DNA from 3 places in the Pseudomonas sp. 13B_2.1_Bac1 genome. Region 3 is predicted to be linked to each of the others. Evidence: riboswitches for the same ligand, from Rfam matches in the RefSeq annotation. Region 3 holds a riboswitch; each other region holds the start of a gene.
The links. Region 3 has a riboswitch for cobalamin ahead of NTD80_RS18810 (ABC transporter substrate-binding protein). Riboswitches for the same ligand answer to the same signal wherever they lie in the genome.
Positions count from the first base shown of each region.

Region 1: another riboswitch for cobalamin. It lies ahead of cobO (cob(I)yrinic acid a,c-diamide adenosyltransferase); the one in region 3 lies ahead of NTD80_RS18810 (ABC transporter substrate-binding protein).
Region 2: another riboswitch for cobalamin. It lies ahead of NTD80_RS16705 (CbtB-domain containing protein); the one in region 3 lies ahead of NTD80_RS18810 (ABC transporter substrate-binding protein).

Region 1 covers NZ_JANLOH010000006.1:61,917-65,861, reverse strand. The annotation lists gene NTD80_RS01455 (C40 family peptidase) at 23-562, shown strand; gene NTD80_RS01450 (PQQ-dependent sugar dehydrogenase) at 606-1,919, opposite strand; cobalamin riboswitch at 2,019-2,283, shown strand; gene cobO (cob(I)yrinic acid a,c-diamide adenosyltransferase) at 2,362-2,973, shown strand; gene NTD80_RS01440 (cobyrinate a,c-diamide synthase) at 2,970-3,945, shown strand, end outside.
Region 2 covers NZ_JANLOH010000068.1:112,357-116,301, forward strand. The annotation lists gene NTD80_RS16685 (hypothetical protein) at 1-394, shown strand, start outside; gene NTD80_RS16690 (alpha/beta hydrolase) at 461-1,180, opposite strand; gene cobF (precorrin-6A synthase (deacetylating)) at 1,192-1,947, opposite strand; gene NTD80_RS16700 (histidine phosphatase family protein) at 1,993-2,547, opposite strand; cobalamin riboswitch at 2,576-2,713, shown strand; gene NTD80_RS16705 (CbtB-domain containing protein) at 2,746-2,958, shown strand; gene NTD80_RS16710 (CbtA family protein) at 2,978-3,706, shown strand; gene NTD80_RS16715 (DUF4865 family protein) at 3,708-3,945, opposite strand, start outside.
Region 3 covers NZ_JANLOH010000081.1:10,657-14,601, reverse strand. The annotation lists gene NTD80_RS18820 (aldehyde dehydrogenase family protein) at 1-1,242, shown strand, start outside; gene NTD80_RS18815 (hypothetical protein) at 1,672-2,115, opposite strand; cobalamin riboswitch at 2,232-2,426, shown strand; gene NTD80_RS18810 (ABC transporter substrate-binding protein) at 2,541-3,551, shown strand; gene NTD80_RS18805 (FecCD family ABC transporter permease) at 3,548-3,945, shown strand, end outside.

The sequences.
Region 1 (3,945 bases), on a different contig from region 3:
CCAGACCAGGATTGTTCTGCACATGTCGACCTCGGCCCGCCTTATTCTCATTGTTTGCGCCGCGCTGCTCAGCGCCTGCGCCAGCCGTCCACCGCCGCCCGCTCCCGTAGCGGTGAAACCCAAGCCGGTGTTCAACTACTCCACACAGAATTTTTCGCCTGCTGCCGAAGATGTGCTCTTCCGTGCCTTGGGCCTGGTTGGCACGCCTTATCGATGGGGCGGCAACACGCCGGACTCAGGGTTTGACTGCAGTGGCTTGATCGGCTTTGTGTTTCGCGATGCGGCCGGTATTTCCCTGCCGCGTACCACCCGTGAGCTGATCGTGATGCGCGCGCAGGATGTCAGCGAGCAGAACCTGCAAACCGGCGACTTGTTGTTCTTCGCCACCGGTGGCGGTTCCCAGGTCAGCCACGCCGGGATCTATGTGGGTGAGGGCCGCTTTGTGCACGCGCCACAGACTGGCGGTACGGTGAAGCTGGATACCTTGTCCAAGGCGTATTGGCAGAATGCCTACCTGAGTGCCAAGCGCGTATTGCCAGGAAACCTGGCGCGTAACCCCTGACGCACCGTATCACTGTAGGAGCCGGCAAGCCGGCTCCTACCCATCATTTAGCGGCCGACACCCGCCACACCTTGTTCCCCACATCATCTGCCACCAGCAAATCCCCCTGCTGATCAATCACCACGCCCACCGGCCGGCCCATGGCTTTCTCATCCTTGTCGAGGAAACCGGTCAGCACGTCCACGGGCTGCCCCTTCGGCTGACCACCCTCGAACGGAACGAAGATCACCTTGTAGCCACTGTGCGGCTTGCGGTTCCACGACCCATGCTGGCCGATGAATGCGCCGTTGCTGAACTGGGCCGGCAGTTTGCTGCCCTCGGCAAACGTCAATCCCAGGGAGGCGGTGTGCGGGCCCACTGCATAATCCGGCGCAATCGCCTTGGCGACCAGGTCCAGGTTCTGCGGGCTGACGCGCACGTCCACATGCTGGCCGTAGTAACTGAAGGGCCAGCCATAGAATGCGCCGTCCTTGACTGAGGTGATGTAGTCCGGCACGAGGTCGCTGCCGATTTCATCGCGTTCGTTCACCGCCGTCCACAGCTTGCCGCTTTGTGGTTCCCAGGCCATGCCGTTGGGGTTGCGCAGGCCGGAGGCGAAGATGCGGTGCTCACCGCTGGCACGATCGACTTCCCAGATGGCAGCCCGGCCCTGTTCCGCATCCAGGCCGTTTTCGCCGACATTGCTGTTGGACCCGACGCTCACATACAGTTTGCTGCCGTCCTTGCTTGCCACCACGTTCTTGGTCCAGTGGTGATTGATGCTGCCGCCCGGCAGGTCGACGACTTTGGTGCCGGCCTCCTTGATCGCGGTTTCACCCGGTTGGTAGGGGAAGCGCAACAGCTTGTCCGAGTCAGCCACGTACAGATCGTTACCGACCAGGGTCATGCCGAACGGCGAATTGAGGTTTTCCAGGAACACCGTGCGCGTTTCGGCGACGCCGTCGTGGTCGGCGTCACGCAGCAAGGTGATGCGGTTCGGGCTCGGCACAGCGGCGCCGGCACGGCCCATGACTTTCTCCATGACCCAGCCGCGAATACCCTTGGCGTCATCCGGCTTGGGTGGCGCGTTGGTTTCCGCCACCAGCACGTCGCCATTGGGCAATACATACAGCCAGCGCGGATGGTCCAGGCCTTCGGCGAACGCCGCCACCTGGGTGCCGGCAGCGGCGGTGGGCTTGGCGCCGTCCGGCCAGCCTATCGCCGGGGCGATATTCACGGTCGGGATCAGGGTCTTGTTCGGCTCCGGCAACTTGGGCGAGGGCCCGGTGCCATCGGAGACCTGCAAGGTAGAGCTTTCCCCGCAGGCAGCGAGGGTGCCGGCGAGCATGATAAGCAGGGCGAGTCTGGTTTTGTGCATGGTGTTCTCCTTAATACCTGTAAGGGTAGAGGAGGCCGGCCGTAGGATGGTTCAAGTGCAAGGCCAGCTTTAATTGACGCTCCACCCCCAACCCACTAACCTTCGCGGCTTGTTCCAGGTGCTCTGTGACCCATGGGTCGACGGAGTGAAACAGGGAAGCCGGTGAGTGAGCGCACTTGTACACAGTGCTGCCGCGATTCCGGCGCTGCCCCCGCAACGGTAAATGAGTCAAGACGGTGCTTTCTGCCACTGTATCGCGAGCGATATGGGAAGGCGCGCTGTCGGCCTGTCCTAATGCTCTCTCTATAAAGAGCCAGGGCGCCACTCATGAGTCCGGAGACCGGCCTGGTTCATCCAACAGCATCACGGTGGGCGATGCTTGGCTGTCTGTTTATCCTTTTTCCTGCCCGCCGTTTTTGTCCAGCCCCAACGGAGAGCTGTCATGACCGATTCCCCCGACCGCGACGAACGCCACCTGGCGCGCATGCTGCGCAAAAAAGCCGTGATCGATGAGCGCATCGCCAACTCCCCCAACGAATGCGGCCTGCTGCTGGTGCTCACCGGCAACGGCAAAGGCAAGAGCAGTTCGGCATTCGGCATGCTCGCCCGGGCCATGGGCCACGGCATGCAGTGCGGGGTGGTGCAGTTCATCAAGGGTCGCAACAGCACCGGTGAAGAGTTGTTCTTCCGCCGCTTTCCCGAGCAGGTGCGTTTTCATGTGATGGGCGAAGGCTTTACCTGGGAAACCCAGGACCGCCAGCGCGATATCGCCGCCGCTGAAGCCGCGTGGGCGGTGTCGCGCGAGTTGCTGCAAGACCCGTCCATCGGCCTGGTGGTGCTGGACGAGCTGAACATCGCCCTCAAGCACGGCTATCTCGACCTCGACCAGGTACTCAGCGACCTGCAGGCGCGCCCGCCAATGCAGCACGTGGTGGTGACCGGTCGTGGCGCCAAGCCCGAGTTGATCGAAATGGGCGACACCGTCACCGAGATGGGCATGCTCAAGCACGCGTTCCAGGCCGGTATCAAGGCACAGAAGGGCGTCGAACTTTGAATCAGCCCCGTCATTGCCCGGCTGTCTTGATCGCCGCACCGGCGTCCGGCCAGGGCAAAACCACCGTCACCGCCGCGCTCGCCCGTTTGCACCGCAATCTGGGGCGCAAAGTCCGCGTGTTCAAATGCGGCCCGGACTTTCTTGATCCGATGATCCACGAGCGCGCCAGTGGTGCGCCGGTGTATCAATTGGACATGTGGATGGTGGGCGAGCAGGAAAGTCGCCGCCTGTTGTGGGAAGCCGCCGCTGAGGCTGACCTGATCCTCATCGAAGGGGTGATGGGGCTGTTCGACGGCACGCCGTCCAGCGCCGACCTGGCGCGGCATTTCGGCGTGCCGGTATTGGGCGTGATCGACGGCACTGCGATGGCGCAGACGTTTGGCGCCCTGGCCTTGGGCCTCGCGCGTTATCAGCCGGATTTGCCGTTCGCGGGCGTGCTGGCCAATCGCGTCGGCACCTTGCGCCATGCGCAACTCCTCGAAGGCAGTCTCACCGAAGGCCTGCGCTGGTATGGCGCGCTGTCCCGTGAAACCGGGATCGAACTGCCGAGCCGCCACCTGGGGCTGGTGCAAGCCTGCGAGCTGAATGACCTCGACCTGCGCCTGGATGCTGCTGCGCAGGCACTGGGCAGCAGTTGTGAAGTTGCCTTGCCGCCGCCGGTGACCTTCGCCGCCCCCGAAGTGATCGAGGCCGAGCCGTTGCTGGCCGGCGTGCGCATTGCGGTGGCCCGTGACGAAGCGTTTGCCTTCACCTACGGCGCCAGCCTCGACCTGTTGCGGGCGATGGGCGCCGAGCTGCGCTTTTTCTCGCCGATCCATGACCGCGAATTGCCTGATGCCGACAGTCTCTATCTGCCCGGCGGCTATCCGGAACTGCACCACCAGGCGCTGTCGGAAAATACCTCGATGCTCGATGCCATCCGCGCCCATCACGCGGCCGGCAAACCCTTGCTCGCTGAATGTGGCGGCATGC
Region 2 (3,945 bases), on a different contig from region 3:
CAAGGCCGAAGATGGCACCGCCGACACCCAAGGCACGATGTACGCCAACCAGACCACGAAAAGCGTGGTGATCGTCGCCGAAACCGTGCGTAACGACGGGGTTACCATCCAGGACAACGACACGCAGTTCCTCGACGGCGCCGTGGCCGGCTTCGTCAAGGACCAGACCGCTGCACTGCCCGACTTCAAGAAACTCAGCGAGAAGAAACTCACGTTCAAGGGCCTGGGGTTGCGCCAGGTGGACAGCACCGCCACCCAGGGCGGCGGCAAGACCTTGAACTCCACTTTCCTCGGCGGTTCGGGCAACCATTTGCTGGTGATCCAGGCCATCTCGCGGGCCGATGATGTGAAGGGGCATGCGGAGTTGGTGAAGCAGATCACCGGCGGCAAGTGAGCCGATCTTCCTGACGCCACCAACAAATGTGGGAGCTGGCCAGCCAGCGCCCACACTTAGCCAACGTCAGTTCAGGCTTTTTTCCAGCCAAGCCTTCAGGTCCTGCACCTCCGCCTCGCTGATGGTATGCGGCATGCCCGGATAGCCATGAAACTCCGGCGTCAGCCCCAACCCCGTCAGCACCTCATTCGCGCGCGTCGCCGACGTATACGGCAGCGCCTGGTCCAGGGTGCCGTGGCCGATAAAGATCGCCAGCTGTTTCAGGCGCTCATCGGGCTTCAGCTCGGCCTTGAGCACCGGCAACACGCTGCCACTCAACGCCGCAATCCCACGCACCAACGCAGGCTTACGCAAGCCCACCTCGTAGGACATGATCGCACCCTGGCTGAAACCGACCAGGAACACCCGGTCACTCTGGGTGTGGTATTTGGCGGTGGCCTGGGTCACGAAGTCTTCGAGCAGTGTGGCGCTGCGCTGCAAATCAGCGGTTTCGCCGTTGTACTCGCCGTCGCCCGGGGTCTTGGTAAACCAGCGAAAGCCATGCGGGTCGACCGGCATCGGCGCACGGGCCGACAGGTAGGTCCAAGTGGAGGGCAGCGCGTCCTTGATGCCGAACAGATCCTCCTCGTTGCTGCCGAACCCGTGCAGGAAAATCACCAGTGGCTGGTTGCGGGCATCGCCCTGGGTCTGTTCCAGGTATGAAAGCGGCAAATCGGTGTGCAGGCTGGTATCGGCCTGGGCGGTACCGGCCACCAGGGCCAGCGCCAGGGCAAACACTTTGAGCATGGGACGTTACCTCAGGGTTTGCGCAACAAATAAGTGTCCATGATCCAACCATTCTCCAGGCGCGCCGCCTTGCGCACCCGTTCAATTTCTCCAGCCACTTCGCTGACCTTGCCGCTGATCAGGATTTCATCCGGCGTGCCCAAGTAGGCGCCCCAATAAATATCCAGGCCTTGATCCGCCACGCTGCGGTAGGAATCTTCGGCGTCGAGCATCACCACCAGGGTATCGGCATCACTCGCCTGCCCTGCGGCCAAACGGCGCCCGGTGGTGATTTCGACGGACTTGCCGATGCGGTTCAGCGCCACCTTGTGCTGGGCCGCCAGGGCTTGCACGCTGGTGATGCCGGGGATGACTTCAAACTCAAAGTGGCAGCGGCCACTGGCCAGGATCGCCTGCAGGATACGAATGGTGCTGTCGTACAGCGCCGGGTCTCCCCAGGCCAGGAAAGCGCCGACTTCACCGTCAGCCATTTCCTCATTGATCATGCGTTCGAACGTCGCCTGCTTGTCGCGGTTGAGGTCCTGCACGGCCGTGGTGTAGTCGATATCCCCGCGCACACGCTCGGGGCAGTCGGCCTCGACGAAGCGGTAGCCGGGCTCGGTGATGTAGGTCTCGCAGATCTCGCGACGCAGGTCGATCAGCTTGTCCTTGCTCTGGCCCTTGTCCATCAGGAAAAACACGTCGGTGCGGTTCAGCGCTTTCACGGCCTGCATCGTGATGTAGTCAGGGTTGCCGGCGCCAATGCCGATGATCAGGATGCGTTTCATGGGTTGCTCTCAGTGCGGGGCGTGGATTTTGCCATGTTCATGCGGCTAGGCGTGAGTTTCCAGGCGCAGGCGCCAGACAGTGTTGAAGCGCAGTTCGGTGGCGCAGAGTGGCTCGACGTCGATCCGGTAGAACATCGCGACGGGCAACTGCAACACGTACAGCATCGCGGCGCGGATGACAAAGGGATGGGTGATAGCCACTACGTGCCCGGGCTGTGTTTCGAGGGTTTTCATCCACTGTGCCACGCGTGCGCAAATCTGCTCGACCGACTCGCCACCGTGGGGCGCACTGGCACTGTTGGTCATCCAGTCCTGCAACTGGCCATGATCCAACTGGCTGATGGCCTGGCCCTTCCAATCGCCGAAGTTGCCATCGCGCAGGGCTTCTTCAAACACCGGCGCGCTGCCGAACAAACCCGCCGTCTGCCGGGCGCGAGCCTCGGGTGCGCAGAGCAGGCGCAGGTTTTTCGGGTAGCGCCCGGCCAGCGATGACGCGGCAGCTTGCCAGTCCATCGCCACCGATTCGTCATCGGGAAAGCGCCCCTGCTTTTGCAGCGGCGTGATGGCATGGCAGATAAGGGTCAGACGGGTGGCCTGCATCACAATTTCACTCTGTTTCAGCGCGCAGTCAGCGTAGACTGGCGAAGTTGTTTCAACATGTTACAACGAACATGAAAGAGGAAGCCGGTTCGATTCCGGCGCGGTCGCGCCACTGTATTCGGCCCAATAGCCGTAAGCCAGACCCTGTTTCAGCCCCTTCGCTATCCATTTCGGGACGCGTCATCCCTGGAGGTTCTCATGGCTAACACTGCTGCAACCCATCCTGATGTCTATGTGCCGACGATCCCGCTGGGCGAAATCCTGCCCTGGGCGATCTTCGGCGGCCTGCTGCTGATGCTGGCGATTTACTTCGTCGGTGCCGAGCAAGGCGCCACTGCGGTGTTCAAGGGCATGTACGTGCACGAGTTTGTGCACGACGGTCGCCACCTGCTGGGTTTCCCCTGCCATTAATTCATAAGAGAGACACACCATGACAGGGCAATTACTCGTACGCGGGATGCTGGTGGGCCTGCTCGCCGGCGTGTTGGCCTTCGGTTTCGCCAAGGCCTTCGGCGAGCCGCAGATCGACAAGGCCATCGCCTTTGAAGACCAGATGGCACAGATGCACGGCGATGCGCCGGAAGAAGAACTGGTGAGCCGCGAGGTGCAAAGTACCTTCGGCCTGTTCACCGGCGTGGTGGTCTACAGCGTGTCCCTGGGTGGCCTCTTCGCCCTGGTGTTCGCCTACGCCCTGGGCCGCATCGGCAAGGTCGGCCCGCGCGGCCTGGCGGCGCTGCTGGCATTGGCGGCCTTTGTGACGCTGATCCTGGTGCCCGGGCTCAAATACCCGGCCAACCCGCCTTCCGTGGGGGACCCGCAGACCATTGCACAGCGCACCAAGCTGTTCTTCCTGATGCTGCTGGTGTCGTTGGCGGCGGCCGTGATCGCGATCAACGCCGCGCGCAAGCTGATTGCCCGCCGTGGCGTGTGGAGCGGCGCGATCCTCGGCGTGGCGCTGTACATCGTGATCGTCGCAGTGGCCGGCAGCCTGTTCCCGGTGATCAACGAAGTGCCGGAGCAATTCTCGGCCGTGCTGCTGTGGAAATTCCGCGTGGCGTCGTTGGGCATCCAGTTGGTGCTGTGGACCACCCTGGGCCTGGTGTTCGGAGCGGTGGCCGAGCGCAAGCTCAGCCAGCCAAAAGCCCGATTCAATTCCTGAGTCAAATCCCGGGATGGGCCAGGTAAAACACCTGGTAGCCCGTCCCGGGATGGTCCGCCTGCAACGCCTTGGCCGACAAGGTGATCCGTACCAGTCGCCAGGCCTGCACATCCAGAGCGAGGAACACCGCAAAGGTGTCGCCGCTATCCGCCAACTGCTGGTTGCGACTTTTCTCCTTGGCCAGGATCGCCGCCCTGTCGGCCCCCGGTTCCAACGCCCAGTCCTCGCGGTACAGACTC
Region 3 (3,945 bases):
GTGAGCCAGCGTGCCGAGCTGCTGCTGGCCCTAGCCGGCGCCCTGCGCGAGCAAGCCGAAGACATGGCGCAGATGATCACCCTGGAAATGGGCAAGCCCATCGCCCAGGCGCGGGCCGAAATCGAAAAATGCGCGCAACTCGCCGAATGGTACGCCGCCCACGGCCCGGCCATGCTGGCCCCGGAGCCGACCCTGGTCGACAATGGCGGCGCCCAGATCGAATACCGCCCGCTGGGCCCGATCCTCGCTGTGATGCCGTGGAACTTCCCGGTCTGGCAAGTGCTGCGCGGTGCCGTGCCGACCATGCTCGCCGGCAACACCTATGTACTCAAACACGCGCCGAATGTGATGGGCAGCGCCTACCTGATGAAAGCCGCGTTCGACAAAGCCGGCTTCGCTGAAGGCCTGTTCGAAGTGCTCAACGTGACCCAGGATGGCGTGTCCAAGGCTATCGCCGACCCGCGCATCGCCGCCGTGACCCTCACCGGCAGCGTGCGTGCCGGCATCGCCATCGGCTCCCAGGCGGGGGCCGCGCTGAAAAAATGTGTGTTGGAACTGGGCGGCTCCGACCCGTTCATCGTGCTCAACGACGCCGACCTCGACGCCGCCGTGCAGGCTGCCGTGATCGGTCGCTTCCAGAACAGCGGCCAAGTCTGCGCCGCCGCCAAGCGCCTGATCATCGAAGAAGGCGTGGTGGAAGCGTTCACCGCGAAATTCCTCGAAGCCAGCCGTGCGTTGGTGATGGGCGATCCGACCTCGCCCCACACCTATGTCGGCCCGATGGCGCGCTTCGACCTGCGTGACGAGTTGCACGGCCAGGTCCAGGCCACCCTGGAAGAAGGCGCAACCTTGCTGCTGGGCGGTGACAAAGTACCGGGTGCCGGCAACTACTACGCGCCGACCGTGCTGGCGGGTGTTACCGACCAGATGACTTCGTTCAAGCAAGAACTGTTCGGCCCGGTGGCCTCGATCATCACCGCCCGCGACGCCGACCACGCCGTGGCCCTGGCCAACGACAGCGAGTTCGGCCTGACCGCGAGCATCTTTACCACTGACGCAGCCAAGGCGCGGGAGATCGCCAACCAGCTGGAAACCGGCGGGATCTTCGTCAACGCGTTCAGCGTGTCCGACCCTCGGGTGGCGTTTGGTGGCGTGAAAAAGAGCGGCTTCGGGCGCGAGTTGTCGCACTTCGGCGTGCGGGAATTCTGCAATGCGCAGACGGTTTGGCTGGATCGCAAGTAAGCCGGATCAGCACAACTGGCGGCTTTCGCGGCGAGCCGCCTGGTCGTGGTGAGCCGCCTGGTCGTGGTGAGCCGCCTGGTCGTGGTGAGCAGGCTTGCCCTGCGTTGGGGTGCGAAGCGCCCCCAGTAATCCCACCGCATCGTTTCAGGCAAACCGTGGTGTGAGGTTTTAGGGCTGCTTCGCAGCCCAACGCAGGGCAAGCCTGCTCACCACAATTAGCCTGTTTAGCCTGTTTAGCCTGTTTAGCCTGCTTGGCCTGCTTGGCCTGGTTGGCATGTTTGGCCTGCTTAACCTGCTTAACCTGCTTAACCTGCTTAACCTGCTTAGCCTGCTTAGCCTGCTAGGCAAGATACGTCCGCATGCCAGTACAAGAGCGTTTGCGAGTACAGGCCCACTCACTGCCAAAAGGCTGCCTCTACTGCCAGACCCTCACTGCGCATTAATGTAATAAAACTGCGCCTGGGTCTTTTCAACCGCGGTTCGCACTTTATCCTTCTGCGCATCGGTGCCCGAGTAGTAAATCTGCATACCTTTCAGATCCAGCCCTTCACAGGCGTTGCCGATCACGGCCACGTCAACGACAGTGCTGGCGCCGATTATCAGAAAGCCGGTGTCGCCCAGGCTTTTGGCCTTCAGCAATTCTTCTTTCAGATACATCGCATTGGCGCCACCCGCCATGGCAAGGGCCAGGTTGTCGGCGATCAAGCCGTGGCTGGGGATTTTCACACTGTGCAAGCGCACTCTGTTTTCCCCGGAAGGCAGCGACATGACATGCGCGGTGGCGGCTTCGTCAAAAATCTGCTTTTCGCTTTTACCCGGGGTGGCGCAACCGGCGAGCATGGCGATGAGGGCGAGGGCGACGAATGATTTCACTGTGTATTCCTTGTGTGAAGGCTGTCCATGGCCGCGCATCATAGGAGACCCATCCCACAAGAGCTACTGCAGTCTTCTCACCGCGCGCCGTCAGAACTCCCGCTCAACCGCGTGATCGACTACCATACCGCGCCGGTTCCCAAATGGGACTAATAGGGAATCCGAAGCGCGGTATGCCGCGCCAATCGGAACTGCCCCCGCAACTGTAGGTGCCGAGCCTGCTCCTTGATGCCACTGGACCTCGTCCGGGAAGGCCGGAGCGTGGCGACGACGCATCAGTCAGGAGACCTGCCGGCCCAAGCACCAACACTAACCGGCGGGGTGTCCGGGAAGGACATCCTTGCCTGCCTGACCCGCAGCGTTCGAGGGCGTAATTCCAGACCGTACCTCCCCAGTTCCACGTACGGTTTCAAGGAGATCGCCCCATGCTGCCACGCGTTACCGCCCTGATCACTGGCCTGGGCTTCTGTGCCCTGGCCCACGCCGCACCCACCGAGTACCCGCTGACCGTGCAGAACTGCGGCAGCACGCTCACCTTCCAGCAGGCACCCGCGCGCAGCGTGACCATCGGCCAGGCCGCCACCGAAATGCTCTACGCCCTCGGCGTAGGCGATAAAGTGGTCGGCACCTCGCTGTGGTTCAACAGCGTCCTGGCGCAGTACAAGGCACAGAACGACACAATCGAACGCCTGGCCGACAACGAGCCCAGTTTCGAGTCGGTGATCGCCAAGCGCCCGCAGTTGGTGGCTGCCGAGCTGGAATGGGTGGTCGGCCCGCAGGGCGTGGTCGGGACCCGCGAGCAATTCCACGAATTGAAGATCCCCACCTATCTGCTGCCCTCCGACTGCGAAGGCAAGGACAACCTGGTCGGCGCCGACGGCACGCGGCTGGAGCCGTTTCGCATCGAGACCATCTATAAAAGCATCAGCCAACTGGCGCAGATTTTCGACGTACAGGATCGCGGCCAACAACTGAACGACGAACTCAAGGCGCGCCTGGCCAAATCCGTCGCGACCGTGCAGGGCAAAGGCCTCAAGCAGGCCAGCGCGCTGGTGTGGTTCTCCAGCTCGGAGATGGCCAGCGACCCCTACGTGGCCGGCCATAAGGGCATTCCCGAGTTCATGCTGCAAACCCTGGGGCTGCACAATGTGGTGCAGTCCGATGAAGAATGGCCGGCCGTTGGCTGGGAAACCATTGCCAAGGCCAACCCGACCTTTTTGGTGATCGCGCGCATGGACCGCCGCCGCTACCCCGCCGATGACCATGAAAAGAAACTCGCCTTCCTGCGCAGTGACCCGGTCACCCGCAACATGGACGCGGTGAAAAACAACCGCATCATCATCCTCGACGCCCTGGCGCTGCAGGCCAGCATCCGTATGTTCGATGGCCTGGAACAACTGGCGACAGCCATCGATGGCTACGACTTGCCCAAATGATACGCACCCTACTCGCCCTGTCGCTGCTGCTGATCGCCGTGCTCGCCGGCGTGGCCATCGGCGAAACCGCCATCGCACCTAAGGTGGTGCTGCAGGTGCTGGCCAACAAGCTCTGGGCCGCCGGCTACGTGCTGGACCCGATCGATGAAGGCGTGGTGTGGAACTACCGCCTCACGCGTGCGCTGGTCGCTGCCGCATGCGGCGCCGGGCTGGCGACCTGCGGGGTAATTCTGCAATCGCTGTTGCGCAACCCGCTGGCCGATCCGTACCTGCTGGGCATCAGCGCCGGCGCCTCGACGGGCGCGGTGCTGGTGGCGTTGATCGGGGTGGGCGGCGGTTTGATCTCGCTGTCGGCCGGCGCCTTTGTCGGTGCGATGGCCGCATTTGCGCTGGT